4 regions of the Klebsiella oxytoca genome follow, and region 1 is predicted to be linked to each of the others. Evidence: predicted binding sites of a transcription regulator. Region 1 holds the regulator's gene; each other region holds the start of a gene.
The links. Region 1 encodes PurR, which represses purine synthesis genes. Its sites were predicted from a motif close to CANGCAAACGTTTGCNTG; they were not measured.
Positions count from the first base shown of each region.

Region 2: purM (phosphoribosylformylglycinamidine cyclo-ligase) is a predicted target of PurR. The motif match lies at 2,461-2,478, and genes of this name have one in related genera.
Region 3: pyrD (quinone-dependent dihydroorotate dehydrogenase) is a predicted target of PurR. The motif match lies at 2,110-2,127, and genes of this name have one in related genera.
Region 4: GJ746_RS24835 (nucleobase:cation symporter-2 family protein) is a predicted target of PurR. The motif match lies at 1,788-1,805, and genes of this name have one in related genera.

Region 1 covers NZ_CP046115.1:3,056,310-3,060,523, forward strand. The annotation lists gene sodB (superoxide dismutase [Fe]) at 1-243, shown strand, start outside; gene GJ746_RS14220 (MFS transporter) at 299-1,465, opposite strand; gene GJ746_RS14225 (YnhF family membrane protein) at 1,631-1,720, opposite strand; gene purR (HTH-type transcriptional repressor PurR) at 2,017-3,042, shown strand; gene punR (DNA-binding transcriptional activator PunR) at 3,061-3,972, opposite strand; gene punC (purine nucleoside transporter PunC) at 4,085-4,214, shown strand, end outside.
Region 2 covers NZ_CP046115.1:3,951,098-3,955,311, forward strand. The annotation lists gene upp (uracil phosphoribosyltransferase) at 1-495, opposite strand, end outside; gene GJ746_RS18375 (6-phospho-beta-glucosidase) at 678-2,108, opposite strand; partial or broken gene GJ746_RS18380 (beta-glucoside kinase) at 2,118-2,300, opposite strand; gene purM (phosphoribosylformylglycinamidine cyclo-ligase) at 2,535-3,572, shown strand; gene purN (phosphoribosylglycinamide formyltransferase) at 3,569-4,210, shown strand.
Region 3 covers NZ_CP046115.1:2,002,094-2,006,307, forward strand. The annotation lists gene ssuB (aliphatic sulfonates ABC transporter ATP-binding protein) at 1-555, opposite strand, end outside; gene ssuC (aliphatic sulfonate ABC transporter permease SsuC) at 552-1,343, opposite strand; gene ssuE (NADPH-dependent FMN reductase) at 1,399-1,974, opposite strand; gene pyrD (quinone-dependent dihydroorotate dehydrogenase) at 2,223-3,233, shown strand; gene zapC (cell division protein ZapC) at 3,402-3,944, shown strand; gene GJ746_RS09225 (YcbX family protein) at 3,941-4,214, opposite strand, start outside.
Region 4 covers NZ_CP046115.1:5,315,879-5,320,092, reverse strand. The annotation lists gene GJ746_RS24840 (AsmA family protein) at 1-199, opposite strand, end outside; gene GJ746_RS24835 (nucleobase:cation symporter-2 family protein) at 345-1,736, opposite strand; gene gltS (sodium/glutamate symporter) at 2,026-3,231, shown strand; gene glpK (glycerol kinase GlpK) at 3,489-4,214, opposite strand, start outside.

The DNA.
Region 1 (4,214 bases):
GCGGCAGCAAAAAACTTCGGCGCTGGCTGGACCTGGCTGGTGAAAAATGCCGATGGCAGCCTGGCGATTGTCTCCACCAGCAACGCGGGCACGCCGCTGACCAGCGACGCTACTCCGCTGCTGACCGTGGATGTCTGGGAGCATGCCTACTACATCGACTACCGCAACGCTCGTCCAAACTATCTGGAGCACTTCTGGGCGCTGGTAAACTGGAAGTTTGTGGCGGCTAATCTGGCAGCATAAAAGCGAACCGCAGAGGCATTGCTGCTTCTGCGGTTATTTTTCTCACCTTAGAATATTATTGATTGGCGAACGCCTCTTTCGGCTGCGACCGGCCGCTGAACAACACCAGCAGCAGCGCCACGCCGGCAATTATCGCCCCCATCACCGGCACAAACGCATATCCCAGTCCTCCGGAAATTACCGCTCCTCCCGCTGCCGCGCCCAGCGCGTTCCCAAGATTGAAAGCGCCGATATTCACCGAAGATGAGAGCCCCGGCGCTTCATGAGCGACGCGCATCACGCGCATCTGCAAAGGCGGAACTACCGCAAAGGTCGCCGCGCCCCACACAACCATGCTGATGGCCGCGCCCGCCTGTGACTGAGCTAACAGCGGTATCGCCAGCATGATAACCATCAAAAGCAGAAGAAAGCCCTTCAGCGTGCCGGAAACGGAACGGTCGGCAAACTTGCCGCCAAGGTAGTTACCCAGCGAGAAGCCTACGCCAATCAGCACCAGCATCGCGGTAACAAACAGCGGCGAGGCATGAGTGATTGTATGCAGTACGGGGGAAATGTAGGTATACAGCGTGAACATCGCCCCTGCCCCCAGCACGGTCGTCAGCAGCGCCGACAGTACCTGCGGGCGCATCAGCACCGACAGCTCCTGTTTCACGTTCGGGCGCTCGCCGGCGCTGCCCTTCGGTAAAGAGAACCAAAGGCCGATCATTGCCACTACGCCCAGCCCCGCGGTTGCGAGAAACGACATGCGCCAGCCGATAGTTTCGCCAAGCCAGGTCGCTGCGGGAACGCCGCCGATATTAGCAATGGTCAGCCCCATAAACATCGTTGCCACGGCGCTGGCCTGCTTATGTTTTGGCACCACGCTTGCCGCAACCACCGATCCTAAGCCGAAGAATGCGCCGTGATTAAGGCTGGTAATGATACGCGACAGCAGTAGCGTGGTGTAATCAGGTGCGATTGAAGAGAGCACATTGCCGAGAGTAAAAATCGCCATCAAAAAGATCAGCGCATTTCTGCGGGCGCGGTGGGAGAGCAGCAGAGTCATCAGCGGCGCGCCAACCATGACACCGATTGCATAGGCGCTGATCAGCATTCCCGCGGCCGGAATTGAAACATCCACGCCTTTTGCGATAACCGGTAATAACCCCATCGGGGAGAACTCGGTCGTACCGATGCCAAAAGCACCGACCGCCAGCGCGAGCAGGGGAAAATTGATTTTCATGCAAGAACTCCATCAGGCCGCCTTTCGCGACGGCATCTCATCAGAAGTCAAAAGCATGACATCAATCACAGAAAAACAAAAGTAAACGAAATGGCAAAAGATTTTTGCGAAATTGATAATAATGCGCAATGAAAAAGGGAGAGCGACCTCTCCCTTATTGTGAAATTAGTGCAGTACGGCGACCAAACCTGAAGCGACAATCAAACCCAGAACAATAATCGTTGTTGTCAGCGAAAACTTTAAATCTGTATCCATCAATTTTTCCCCCTGATTATCCCCACATGAAAAGTGAGCTTGCTCATTTTTACACAGATTAGCGTAAAAATCTTCCTGGATTTAGGGTGATGCACATTTTTGCTCTTCCCCTTTGCCCCAAGATCGGACAAAATCCCACGCTAATTTGAAAGCGTATCGGCCATTGACCCCTTCCTGTCGTTCTGTGTCGTTTTCCCGACGTGATGCCATGAATAATTTTGGCGTCAGGGTGTGTACAGGCAAACGTTTACGTACCGATAAACAGACGTTCAGGTCAAGGTCTGGAGTGAGAAGTAATGGCAACTATTAAAGATGTAGCGAAACGCGCAAACGTTTCCACTACAACAGTGTCACATGTGATTAACAAAACCCGATTCGTTGCGGAAGAGACGCGCAATGCGGTATGGGCGGCAATCAAAGAGCTGCATTACTCCCCCAGCGCCGTCGCCCGCAGCCTGAAGGTGAATCACACCAAATCTATTGGCCTGCTGGCGACCAGCAGCGAAGCGGCCTATTTTGCTGAAATAATTGAATCCGTTGAGAAAAGCTGCTTTCAGAAGGGTTATACCCTGATTCTTGGCAATGCCTGGAACGATCCGGAGAAACAGCGCGCTTACCTTTCAATGATGGCGCAAAAACGCGTAGATGGCCTGCTGGTGATGTGTTCCGAGTACCCGGAATCGGTGTTAAGCATGCTGGAAGAGTATCGCCACATTCCGATGGTCGTCATGGACTGGGGCGAAGCGAAAGCCGACTTTACCGATGCGGTGATTGATAACGCCTTTGAAGGCGGCTATATCGCCGGTCGCTACCTTGTTGAGCGCGGACATCGCGAGATCGGCGCCATTCCTGGACCTCTGGAACGTAATACCGGCGCAGGTCGACTGGCCGGCTTTATGAAAGCGATGGAAGAAGCGCAGATTAAGATCCCGGAGCACTGGATTGTACAGGGTGATTTTGAACCGGAATCCGGCTACCGCGCCATGCAGCAAATTCTCAGCCAGCATCATCGCCCTACGGCAATTTTCTGCGGCGGGGATATCATGGCGATGGGCGCAATCTGCGCGGCGGATGAAATGGGTCTGCGCGTACCGCAGGATATTTCGCTGATCGGGTATGATAACGTGCGCAACGCCCGCTACTTCAGCCCGGCGCTGACCACTATCCATCAGCCTAAAGACTCTCTGGGCGAAGCGGCCTTCAATATGCTGCTGGACAGAATCGTCAATAAGCGTGAAGTTTCTCAGTCGATTGAGGTTCATCCGCGTCTGGTCGAGCGCCGTTCTGTGGCCGATGGTCCGTTTGTTGATTACCGCCGTTAGTCCTTCCCGCGGCGCCGGTTATTCCGGCGCCCGCAGCCACTCCCGATTTAACGTTTCGCTATCACCAAGATAATCCAGCAACCATAATAGAGCCGGAGAGGCATCGCTTTGCTGCCACGTCAGGCAGCACGCGGCATCCGGGAAAGGATTTTCCAGTTCCAGAGCCGTCCATTCGCCGCTATCAAGCCACGGACGCGCTAAATGCCCGGGCACCATTCCGATGCACAGTCCGGCGGAGAGGCAGGTCTCGGAGGCATCCCAGTCCGGCACAACCACCCTCTTCTGGTTATCCAACAGCCAGGTGGTTCGCTTCGGCAGCGAGCGTGAAGTATCCTCTCTCACCAACGACGGCCAGTTGCGCAACAGATCATCGCTCAGTGGCCCGGCCATTTTTGCCAGAGGATGGTGGCTCGCGACAACGCAGTCCCAGCTCAGCATCCCCATATCGCGAAAGGCATAGCGTCCACCGACCGGAATTGAGCGCGTCGCGCCGATGGCTAACTCCACGCGCCCGTCGGCCAACGCATCCCAGACGCCGTTAAACACCTCCTGAAAAACGATCAGTTCTACGTCATCAAAATGACGATAGAAATCAACGATCATCTGGCGCATACGCGTGGGCTTGACGATGTTATCCACCGCGATAGAGAGCTGCCCGCGCCAGCCGTTAGCTATCTGCTGGCACTGCTGGCGGGTGATCTGCATTTTTTTGATAACAGAGCGCCCCTCTTGTAAAAACCAGACCCCGGCAGGCGTTAATTCCACATCCCGGTGGCGACGTTCAAATAGCGGTACCGCCAGCCACTCCTCCAGCTGGCGTACGGTATAGCTGACCGCCGAGGGGACGCGGTGCAGCTCCTGCGCGGCGGCGCTAAAGCTGCCGTTGCGGGCGACAGCATCGACAACTTCAAGAGAGTATTCAGACCACATTTTCTGCCTGCAAAATTTTTGAATTCACCTGACAAATATTAGCGTTTCACAAGACGTTATGCACTCCCTACACTCTGCGCCATCGTACCTGCATCACTAAAAAGAGAAGATTATGCAACAACCTCGAAAAGGATTTTTAGTCTGGCTGGCCGGATTGAGCGTGCTGGGCTTTCTGGCAACCGATATGTATTTACCGGCATTCGCCGCCATGCAGCAGGATCTGAATACTTCCGCCGCCTCCA
Region 2 (4,214 bases), 890 kb from region 1:
TCCTTCCGGCGCCGCTACCAGAACCAGTACCTTAATGCTGGAGCAGCCCGCTTTTTTCAGCAGATCGATGGTGGCGATCATCGAGCCGCCGGTTGCCAGCATCGGGTCAACCACCAGCGCCATACGTTCATCGATATTGGAAACCAGCTTCTGGAAGTAAGGAACCGGCTCAAGGGTCTCTTCGTTACGATAGATGCCCACCACGCTGATACGCGCGCTTGGCACGTGCTCAAGCACGCCTTCCATCATTCCCAGACCCGCGCGCAGAATCGGCACAACGGTAATTTTCTTGCCTTTAATCTGCTCAACTTCTACCGGGCCATTCCAGCCTTCGATAGTGACTTTTTCAGTCTCCAGATCGGCAGTGGCTTCGTAAGTCAGTAAGCTGCCAACTTCTGAGGCGAGTTCACGGAAGCGTTTGGTGCTGATGTCGTGCTCACGCATCAGGCCCAGCTTGTGTTTGACGAGTGGGTGTTTCACTTCCACGATCTTCATTCTCTTTCTCCTCTGAGGGGCAACCACAAAAAAAATCGCGGGATTATACCGCTTTTTTCCTTGCGCGCCATAGCCGATATGTTTGACCACGATCAACCAAAATGCTTTACGCTGCCTGAGCCAGTATAAGACAAAATAAAAAAACCCCGCGAATGCGGGGCTGGACGGGGCTTAACGCCTATTTACAGCGTTTCACCATTACTGCGGATAACCTGCTGATACCAGGCAAAAGATTTCTTGCGGCTACGCGCCAGCGTGCCGTTACCCTCATTGTCTTTATCCACGTAAATAAATCCGTAGCGTTTTTTCATCTCACCGGTGCCTGCGGAAACCAGATCGATACAGCCCCACGGGGTGTAGCCCATCAGGTCTACGCCATCCTCAACGACCGCTTTTTTCATCTCTGCAATATGGGCGGAGAGATAGTCGATACGGTACTGGTCATCCACCGAACCGTCCGCTTCGCGCACGTCGATGGCGCCGAAGCCGTTTTCCACGATGAACAGCGGCAGCTGATAGTGATCCCAGAACCAGTTTAAAGAGTAGCGCAGCCCGACGGGATCAATCTGCCAGCCCCAGTCAGACTTCTGCACGTACGGGTTGGAGACCAGACTGGTGGTTTCGTCATAATCCAGCAGCGGATTGTCATCCGTTGCTTTCGTGGCGAACGACATGTAGTAGCTAAAGCCGATATAGTCGACGCAGCCCTGAGTCAGCGCAATCCGATCGGCTTCGGTGATATCCAGCGCAAAACCGCGACGCTCGAAGTAGTTCAGCAGGTGCTGCGGATATTTGCCGCGCACGTGCACGTCGGTAAACCAGTAGCGCCGATGCATCGCGTTCATCGCCATCATCATATCGTTGGGCGCGCAGCTCAGCGGGTAAATTGGACACATGGCTATCATGCAGCCAATTTGCAGCGCTGGGTTAATTTCGCGAGCGGCCTTAACCGCCAGCGCGCTGGCCACCAGCTCATAGTGTGCCGCCTGGTACATAACCGGTTCGCGATCTTCGCCCGGCAGATATTTCAGGCCGGAGTTGGTGAACGGCGCAAAATCTTCGTGAAAATTGGCCTGGTTATTGATCTCATTAAAGGTCATCCAGTACTTCACTTTATGCTGGTAGCGGGTAAACACCACCTGCGCAAAGCGGACGAAGAAATCAATCAGCTTACGGTTACGCCAGCCGCCGTACTCGGTCACCAGATGGTACGGCATTTCGAAATGGGAGAGCGTAATCACCGGCTCAATGCCGTGCTTGCGGCACTCATCAAACAGGTCATCATAAAACTGTAGCCCGGCTTCATTAGGTTCTTGCTCATCGCCCAGCGGAAAGATCCGAGTCCAGGCAATGGAGGTACGGAAGCATTTGAAGCCCATTTCAGCAAACAGCTGAACGTCGTCTTTATAGCGATGGTAGAAATCAATCGCCTCGTGGTTAGGGTAATTTTTCCCCGGCAGCACGCCGTCGGTGATTTCACGCGGTACGCCGTGCGCGCCTGCGGTCATCACGTCGGCGACGCTAATCCCTTTCCCGCCCTCTTTCCAGCCGCCTTCCAGCTGATGCGCTGCTACCGCACCGCCCCACAGAAAACCTTCTTTAAATCCAGACATGTTCTCTCCCTATGCGCAGTCGCCGCTATGCGACCGGTATTGCTGATTGAAATGGTAAACGGTGCCCACCAGTCCGGCATCGTTGCCATGGCTGACGGTATCGATATCGTCGGCGATGCCATACCAGGCCAGGTGTTCGCGCAGCAGGGCCAGAAAGCCCGGCCGTTCCGCTATTCCGCCGCCGATTATCACGGCTTAACTCTTCTGGCAGCAAAAAAAAGAAACCGGTTTCATTGGCATGATGATTATTACCAGGTACGCTGGCAAGCATAAGAATGTACCCGGTTTCATTTTCGTGAAGGGTATCAAATTTGCGCACTTAACGGCCGTTTTACCTCGACAGCAAAGCAGGCTCGCAAACGTTTGCTATCCCTGTTAGAATTGCGCCGTTTTTTATTGCTACCGCAAACGCGTGGAGACTTCGCAGTGACCGATAAAACCTCTCTCAGCTATAAAGATGCCGGCGTGGATATTGATGCAGGCAACGCTCTCGTCGACCGTATTAAGGGCGTGGTGAAAAAAACCCGTCGCCCGGAAGTAATGGGTGGACTGGGCGGATTCGGCGCGCTGTGCGCACTGCCGCAGAAATATCGCGAACCGGTACTGGTTTCCGGCACCGACGGCGTCGGCACCAAGCTGCGTCTGGCGATGGATCTGAAGCGTCACGACACTATCGGTATCGACCTGGTCGCCATGTGCGTAAACGACCTCGTCGTTCAGGGCGCTGAGCCGCTGTTTTTCCTTGATTACTATGCGACCGGTAAGCTGGATGTCGATACTGCGGCGAGCGTAATCAGCGGTATCGCCGAAGGCTGTCTGCAGTCGGGCTGCGCGCTGGTTGGCGGCGAGACGGCGGAAATGCCGGGCATGTACCACGGCGAAGATTATGACGTGGCGGGTTTCTGCGTCGGCGTGGTAGAAAAATCAGAAATTATCGACGGCAGCAAAGTAGCCGATGGCGACGTCCTGGTGGCGCTGGCCTCCAGCGGCCCGCACTCTAACGGCTACTCTCTGGTACGCAAAATTATCGAAGTCAGCGGCGTTGACCCGCAAACCACCGATCTCAACGGTAAGCCGCTGGCTGACCACCTTCTGGCGCCGACCCGCATTTATGTGAAATCCGTGCTCGACCTGATTGCCAGCGTCGACGTGCACGCCATCGCCCATCTGACCGGCGGCGGCTTCTGGGAGAACATTCCGCGCGTTCTGCCGGACAACACTCAGGCGGTCATTGATGAATCCTCCTGGCAGTGGCCGGAAGTCTTCAACTGGCTGCAAACCGCCGGTAACGTCAGCAGCCACGAGATGTATCGCACCTTTAACTGCGGCGTTGGCATGGTTATCGCGCTCCCGGCCGAAGCGGCGGATAAAGCGGTTGCTTTCCTCAACGACAAAGGTGAAAGCGCGTGGAAAATCGGTTACATCAAAGCCTCTGATTCCGAACAGCGTGTGGTCATTGAATGAAAAACATCGTGGTGCTGATTTCCGGTAACGGTAGCAACCTGCAGGCGATTATTGATGCCTGCGCCCGGAAGAAAATCAAAGGCACCCTGCGTGCAGTCTTCAGCAATAAGGCCGACGCCTTCGGCCTTGAGCGCGCGCGTGAGGCTAATATTCCGGCTCATGCGCTCGCCGCCAGTCAGTTTACCAATCGTGAAGCCTTCGATCGCCAGCTGATGCACGAGATCGACGCCTACGCGCCGGATCTGGTGGTTCTGGCCGGCTATATGCGTATTCTCAGCCCGGCTTTTGTCGCGCACTACCAGGGGCGTTTGCTGAATATCCATCCTTCCCTGCTGCCAAAATATCCGGGGCTACATACCCATCGCCAGGTGCTGGAAAATGGCGATGACGAGCACGGAACATCGGTGCATTTCGTCACCGACGAACTGGACGGCGGCCCGGTGGTTCTGCAGGCTAAAGTGCCGGTATTCGCTGAAGATACCGAAGACGATATTACCGCTCGCGTTCAGGCTCAGGAACACGATATCTATCCCCTGGCTATCAGCTGGTTTGTCGACGGCCGTCTGCGCTCTCAGGGAAACGAAGCCTGGCTTGATGGAATGAGGCTACCGCCGCAAGGCTACGCCGCCGAAGAGTAACCCA
Region 3 (4,214 bases), 1.1 Mb from region 1:
GGTAAATCCCTGCTCCTGCCATAGCGACACGATCAGATCCTGCATTTCCAGACGAGTGAGCGCATCCAGCGCGCCCAGCGGCTCATCAAGCAATAATAATCCGGGACGATGAATTAACGCGCGAGCCAGCGCTACCCGTTGCTTTTGTCCGCCGGAAAGCGCGGCGGGCCATTCATCGGCACGATCCTCAAGACCGACGCTCGCCAGCGCCTTGAGCGCGGCTTCGCGCCACTGGCCTTTCAGCCCGAGGCCGACATTATCGATTACCGTTTTCCACGGCAGCAGACGAGAATCCTGAAACATCATCCGGGTATCGTCCTGAATTTGCGCCAGCGGCGTCGAACCAGCCAGCAGTTGACCAGCGTTGGGCTTTTCCAGACCTGCCAGCAGCCGCAGCAGAGTACTTTTCCCTCCGCCGCTGCGCCCGACTACCGCGACAAATTGCCCGGTGGGAATATGAAGATCGAGTTCATTGAGAATTGTTTTGCTGCCGTAACGCTTGCTGACGCCGTTTAGCAACAGTGGGATCCCCGGATTAAGACGCGCGGTGGTCATGCGTTGGCCTCCTGAAGGTGATAAGCCGGATTCCAGCGCAGCCAGACGCGTTCAAGCAGCTGGGCGCTGAAGTCGGCCAGTTTGCCGAGAATAGCGTAAAGAATGATGGCGACGACCACGACATCGGTCTGCAGGAACTCGCGGGCGTTCATCGCCAGATAGCCGATACCGGCGTTAGCAGAGATGGTCTCGGCAACGATCAGCGTTAACCACATCAGGCCGAGCGCAAAACGAATGCCGACCATAATAGAGGGCAGGGCACCCGGCAGGATCACGTGACGAAACAGAGCAAAACCCGATAAACCGTAGCTCCGGGCCATCTCGACCAGTCCTTGGTCAATGTTACGGATACCGTGCCAGGTGTTGATATAAATCGGGAACATGGTGCCCAGCGCCACGAGGAAAATTTTGGCGCTCTCATCGATGCCGAACCACAGGATAACCAGCGGAATCAGCGCGAGATGCGGTACGTTGCGTAGCATCTGAATAGAGGTATCCAGCAGGCGTTCACCCCAGCGCGACAGACCGCTGATAAGACCGAGAACCAGGCCAATGGAACCGCCGATACTAAAACCTATAAGCGCCCGCCACGAGCTGATGGCCAGATGCTGCCATAGCTCGCCGCTGGCGGACAGCGTCCAGAAGGCTTTAAGTACCCCTTCCGGCGATGGCAAAATCCGGGTGGATAACCAACCAACGGAGGAGGCAAACTGCCAGACGATCACGCTACCGACTGGCAAAAGCCAGGGGGCCGCGCGGATCAGTAATTTTTGTGAAAGCGTCGCCATTAAGCGCTCCTTATTCTTCAATCGTTTTGGCCGGGACGGGCGTCAACGCTTGCCTTTATACATGCTCAACCCGCTGTAATGTTTTCAGCGCCGGCGCGCGGCTACTGGGACGGTGCAGCGCCTGCCAGAAGGTCTCGAGCGCCAGATCAAGGCGGCCCTGCAGACTGGGAGTAAATTGTGGTTTATGTTGATAATCAGTGACCTGACTATCATCGGCGAAGACGCCATGAAGGATCTCCTGGGCTTTCAACGCATTGAGTACCGGTTTTAAGGCGTAATCCACCGCCAGCATATGGGCGATGGTTCCGCCGGTGGCCAACGGCAGAACGATCTTGCCTTCGAGCGCGCGCTCTGGCAGCAGGTCGAGCAGAGTCTTCAGCGCGCCGGAAAAAGAAGCTTTATAAACAGGCGTGGCAATAATCAGCCCATCGGCGCTGGCAAGCTGCTCATTCAGCGCATGGAGGGCCGGATTATCAAAGCGTGCATACAGCAGGTCTTCAGGATCAAAATTTTGCAGATGCCAGTGGCAGACCTCAATGTCCGCTGCGGAGAGCGTCTCTCTGGCATATTCCAGAAGCGCGCTTGAACGCGATGGGTAACGCGGGCTGCCCGCAAGTGTGATGACGCGCATATTCTCTCCTTATAACTAAATATTTTCATTTATCTATAATTGATAACATTTAGCCGCAGTGTGACAGAGCGTTTTTATTTCCCTAAATGATTTATCCGACGTTGGATTGTCAGAAAGCGCATAACGAGGGCAAGAAAAGTAAACGTTTGCGTTGGAGGTAAGATTTTTTGTCGTAGGTCAATTCCCTTTCCGGGGTGGATCGCACATAATACGCCCCCGGTTTGCACACCGGGAATCCAGGAGAGTTCATGTACTACCCCTTCGTTCGTAAAGCCCTTTTTCAGCTCGATCCTGAGCGCGCTCATGAAGTTACTTTTCAACAGCTACGCCGTGTTTCGGGTACCCCGCTGGAAATGCTGATTCGCCAGAAGGTGCCGGCGAGGCCGGTGACCTGTATGGGACTCACATTTAAAAACCCGCTGGGCCTGGCCGCCGGGCTGGACAAAAACGGCGAGTGTATTGATGCGCTCGGAGCCATGGGTTTTGGTTCCATAGAAATTGGCACCGTGACGCCGCGTCCACAGCCAGGCAACGATAAGCCAAGGATCTTCCGTCTGGTTGATGCCGAAGGTTTGATCAATCGCATGGGCTTTAATAACCATGGTGTCGATAACCTGGTGGAGAACGTAAAAAAGGCGCATTTTGACGGTATTCTGGGTATTAATATTGGTAAGAATAAAGATACACCGGTAGAGCAGGGCAAAGATGATTATCTGATTTGTATGGAAAAAATCTATGCTTATGCCGGATATATCGCCATTAATATTTCCTCACCGAATACTCCGGGGTTGCGTACTTTACAGTATGGCGATGCGCTTGATGATTTGCTTTCTGGTATTAAAAATAAGCAACGTGAGTTACAAGAAAAGCATCAGAAATATGTTCCAGTGGCAGTCAAGATCGCTCCGGATCTTTCCGTCGAAGAATTGATCCAGGTTGCTGACAGTTTAGTTCGGCATAATATAGATGGCGTAATTGCTACCAATACAACTTTGGATCGCTCGCTGGTTCAGGGGATGAAACATTGCGATGAAACCGGTGGCTTAAGCGGGCGCCCGCTGCAGCTAAAAAGTACGGAAATTATTCGCATGCTGTCAGCGGAATTAGGTGGCCGTTTGCCAATTATCGGAGTCGGCGGTATTGACTCGGTGATTGCGGCCCGCGAAAAGTTAGCCGCCGGGGCGACGCTGGTACAGATTTATTCCGGATTTATTTTTAAAGGTCCGCCGCTGATTAAAGAAATTGTTACCCATATCTAATCTTTTCCCCTTCTGATACTCCACCAGGGCTTTATTTATAGCCCTGGTTGTTTTATATTCCTTCATTGTTGCTTATTTAGACATTTTAGTCTTTTCTTAATTTTGGAAATATTCTGTAGCAGTTTACCTGTTTATTACAGATGGAAGTGGAAGAGGACGGGGGTAGAAATGCGAATTAAACCTGACGATAACTGGCGCTGGTATTACGATGACGAGCACGATCGCATGATGCTCGATTTGGCCAATGGCATGTTATTCAGGTCTCGTTTTGCCCGCCGGATGTTGACGCCCGACGCCTTCACGCCTTCCGGATTTTGCGTTGATGACGCCGCGCTTTACTTTTCTTTTGAAGAAAAATGCCGCGATCTCGAATTATCAAAGGAGCAGCGAGCTGAGTTAGTGCTCAATGCGCTGGTCGCCATTCGTTTTCTTAAGCCGCAGATGCCGAAAAGCTGGCATTTCAATACGCATGAAGAGAGCTGGCAGCCCGGTACAGGTGATGCCGCCAGCGCATGGCTCAGCGATACCGGTCAGCAGGTCAATCTGCTGGTGGTTGAACCCGGGGAAAACGCCGCGCTGTGCCTGTTAGCGCAGCCTGGCCTGACGCTTGCCGGGCGAGTAATGCAGCTGGGTGATGTGATTAAAATTATGAACGACCGGCTGCAGCCGGCGCCCGGAGTCGCCAGCTTCAGCCTGGGTCAGGCAGTTTAAGGCGCCAGCCTCACTGCGGTTTTTGGCACGCAGCTACAGCATAAAATGGTGCCATCTGCGGCTACCGCGTTTTTCTTCAGCGCGCTGACTTCCCCTTCTTCCAGCCGGATGCGACAGCTGCCGCAAATTCCCGCCCGGCAAGAGTAAGGGATGCGAATACCCTGTTGCTCCAGCTGTTCCAGCAATATTTGCTGGTTATTGCCGGTGAAACTTATCCCCTGCCACTCAATTTCCACCGTCGCGTTTTGCTGAGCTTCCGGCACCAGCGTA
Region 4 (4,214 bases), 2.3 Mb from region 1:
CGTTTTGCAGCTGCAGGTGCATTGGCGAGGAGAAATTATGCTCCATCTTGTTAAAAGAGACCTTCCAGCCGGTATCCTCGCTAAGCCAGGCGCTGGCCTGGCGTCCACCCCACTGGGTTTGCAGCAGGAAATAAGCGGCAATAATCACTACCAGCAGGGCAATCAGCAGCCAGAGAATCAGCTTTCTGAGAAATTTCATGGTCTTCGATCCTGAGCGAGGCACATAGGGCTGTTATGCCCGAATTATGCGCAATCCTCAAGACAGGAATTGTGTAATGAGATGATGTGAGGTTGATGAGACTGATGCTCCGGCCAGCATCGTGCGGCCGGAGCGTAAGCGGCGATCAGTTTTTCTCTGGCGGGAAAATCAGATTCAGGACAATCGCCGTGATACCGCCAGCGGCGATACCGGAGGAGAGCAGATTCTTCAGCCAGTCAGGAGCGAACTGCAGGATCAGCGGCTGCTGGGAAACGCCAAGACCAACGGCCAGCGACAGGGCGATAATCAGGATCGCGCGGCGGTTCAGCGGCTCGCGGGAGACAATGCGCACGCCGGAAGCGGCGATGGTGCCAAACATCACCAGCGTCGCGCCGCCGAGCACCGGCTCAGGAATATGCTGCACGAAGCCGCTCACCGCCGGGAACAGGCCGAGCACGATCAGCATCAGCGCCACGATAAAACCAACATAGCGGCTGGCGACGCCGGTCAGCTGAATCACGCCGTTGTTCTGGCCGAAGCAGGAGTTCGGGAAGGTGTTGAATACCGCCGAGACAAATGAGTTCAGGCCGTTAGCCAGCACGCCGCCCTTCAGACGCTTCATATATAGCGGGCCGGAAACCGGCTGCTCGGAGACGTCAGAGGTGGCGGTAATATCGCCGATAGTTTCCAGTGAGGTAATCATAAAGACCAGCATCAACGGCAGCAGCAGGTTCCAGTCGATGCCCAGTCCGTAGTAAAGCGGCGTGGGTACCATTATCAGGCTGCTTTCCGTCGGGGCGGTATTGGCCGGCAGCATATCCAGCAACCATGCCGCCAGGTAGCCGGCCGCCATGGCGATAACCAGCGAAGCGATACGCAGATACGGATTGCGCTGACGGTTAAGGATAATAATCAGCCCCAGCACGATACCGGCCAACAGCAAGTTTTTCGGCGCGCCGAAGGTGTTGTCAGCCATCGCCGCATAGCCGCCGCCGATAGAGGTCAGGCCGACCTGAATTAGCGACAGGCCGATAATCATCACCACCACGCCGGATACCAGCGGAGTAATAATGCGGCGGGCGAGATGCAGGACGCGGGAGAGAACCATCTCCGTACAGCTGGCCAGCATCAGGGTGCCGAACAGCGCGGCCATCATGGTTGGGACGTCGGCACCGCCGGTTTTCAGCGCGGTACCGCCCATAATCAGCGGCGCGACGAAGTTAAAGCTGGTGCCCTGAATTGAGAGCAGACCTGAGCCGACCGGACCCCAGGCTTTGATTTGAATAATGGATGCCACACCGGAAGCGAACAGAGACATGCTGATGATATGTTGCGTATCCTGAGCCGGAAGGCCCAGCGCCTGGCAGATTAATAACGCCGGGGTGATGACCGCGACAAACATCGCCAGCAGGTGCTGGAAGGCGGCGAACAAGGTCTGCGGTAGCGGCGGGCGGTCTTCAAGGCGGTAGATTAATTCGCTGGTTTGCTTATGCGCAACCGGTTGCGCATTTTCTGACTCTGCGGTGTTAACGGACATCACAACAATCCCAAAGGTGGCAAAGCGGGGATTTTATCGGACTGTAGACCAAAAGCAAACGTTTGCCACTCTTTGGCGACAAATATTTATACTGGGAATAAGCGTCAAATATTTATTAACATTTTGTATGCTTGATCGCATCAATATCCCTACAAAATATCTTTTCCTGTCCTTTTTTCCGCACTTCTGCTTAAAATCCCTTCCCGATTACTCATGATGAGAAGCAATCGACACCGGGAAATATCGTCGCGTGTGAATGGATCATGCGCCTATAAGGAGCTCTTTTTTTATGTTTCATCTCGATACCTTATCGACGCTCGTTGCCGCAACTCTAGTGTTGCTACTGGGTAGAAAACTCGTTCAAACCGTCCCTTTCCTGAAGAAATACACCATTCCTGAGCCCGTTGCGGGCGGCCTGCTGGTGGCGCTGGCGCTGCTGGTATTAAAGAAAAGCATGGATATCGAAATTGATTTCGATATGAGCCTGAAAGATCCGCTGATGCTGGCATTCTTCGCCACCATCGGCCTGAACGCTAACCTCGCCAGCCTGCGCTCCGGAGGAAAAGTGGTGGGGACGTTCCTGATTGTGGTGGTGGGGCTGCTGCTGCTGCAAAACGCCCTCGGTATCGGCATGGCGAAGCTGCTGGGCCTCGATCCGCTGATGGGGCTGCTGGCCGGTTCGATTACCCTGTCCGGTGGCCACGGTACCGGCGCGGCGTGGAGCAAATTGTTTGTTGAGCGTTATGGATTCGCCAACGCCACCGAAGTGGCAATGGCTTGCGCAACCTTCGGTCTCGTTCTTGGCGGCCTGATCGGCGGGCCAGTGGCGCGTTATCTGGTTAAGCACTCTTCTTCACCGGACGGTACGCCGGACGATCAGCTCGCGCCCACCGCGTTTGAGAAGCCTGATATGGGGCGCATGATCACTTCCCTGGTGCTGATTGAGAGCATCGCGCTGATCGCTATCTGTTTGACCGTAGGTAAGGTCGTTGCGCAACTGCTAGCGGGAACCGTGTTCGAGCTGCCCACCTTCGTTTGTGTACTGTTTATCGGCGTGATCCTGAGTAACAGTCTGTCGGCGCTGGGGCTGTATCGCGTGTTCGATCGCGCGGTGTCGGTGCTGGGTAACGTCAGCCTGTCGCTGTTCCTGGCGATGGCGCTGATGAGCCTGAAGCTGTGGGAGCTGGCGTCGCTGGCGCTGCCGATGATTGCGATTCTGGCTGTGCAGACGGTAGCGATGGCGCTGTATGCGGTGTTTGTGACCTACCGGATGATGGGTAAAAACTACGATGCCGCGGTGCTGGCCGCCGGACACTGTGGTTTCGGACTTGGCGCGACGCCAACGGCGATCGCCAATATGCAGGCGATTACCGACCGTTTTGGTCCGTCGCACATGGCGTTTCTGGTGGTACCGATGGTGGGCGCATTCTTTATCGATATCGTCAACGCGCTGGTGATTAAACTGTATATGCTGCTGCCGGTGTTTGGCTCATAAAAACCGGAGGCGGTGCATATCTCCGGAAAATCCCCCGGTGGCGCTGCGCTTATCGGGGCTACAGGTCCGTGCTGTTTGGGGTTTTGTCGCCCGGGTAAGGCGTGTACGCCGCAACCCGGGGATACCCCGGGATTCATGCATCGGCGCGGCTTCTCCCCGGCTTGCGCTGCGCTTCGCCGGGCTACGGGGTTGTGCGGTCTGCGGGCTGTAGCCCGGCTAAGGCGTTTACGCCGCAAGCCGGGAATACCTCCACAATCTTACGCCTCGTCGTGCTCTTCCCACGCCAGCGCGCGTTTCACCGCTTTTTTCCAGCCGCTGTAGCGATAGTTACGCTCGGTGGTTTCAATTCCCGGACGGAATTCACGCTCGATAACCGCTTTCTCCTGTAGCTCATCCAGATTCTGCCAGAAGCCCACTGCCAGACCGGCCAGATAGGCCGCGCCCAGCGCGGTGACTTCGCGCACTTCCGGGCGCTCCACGCGGGTGCCGAGAATATCGGACTGGAACTGCATCAGGAAGTTGTTGGCTACCGCGCCGCCGTCAACGCGCAGGGCGTGCAGACGGATCCCGGAGTCAGCCTGCATCGCTTCCAGCACATCGCGGGTCTGATAGGCAATCGACTCCAGAGTGGCGCGAATAATATGGTTGGAGTTCACGCCGCGGGTCAGGCCGAAGATTGCGCCGCGGGCATACGGATCCCAGTAAGGCGCGCCAAGGCCGGTAAACGCCGGAACCACGTACACGCCGTTGGTATCCTTCACTTTAGTGGCGAAATATTCGGAGTCGAACGCGTCGCTAATTAACTTCATCTCATCGCGCAGCCACTGGATGGAGGCGCCAGCCATAAACACCGCGCCTTCCAGCGCATAGTTTACTTCGCCGCGCGGACCGCAGGCGATAGTCGTCAGCAGGCCGTGGGTTGACGCCACCGCTTTCTCGCCGGTATTCATCAGCATAAAGCAGCCGGTACCGTAGGTGTTTTT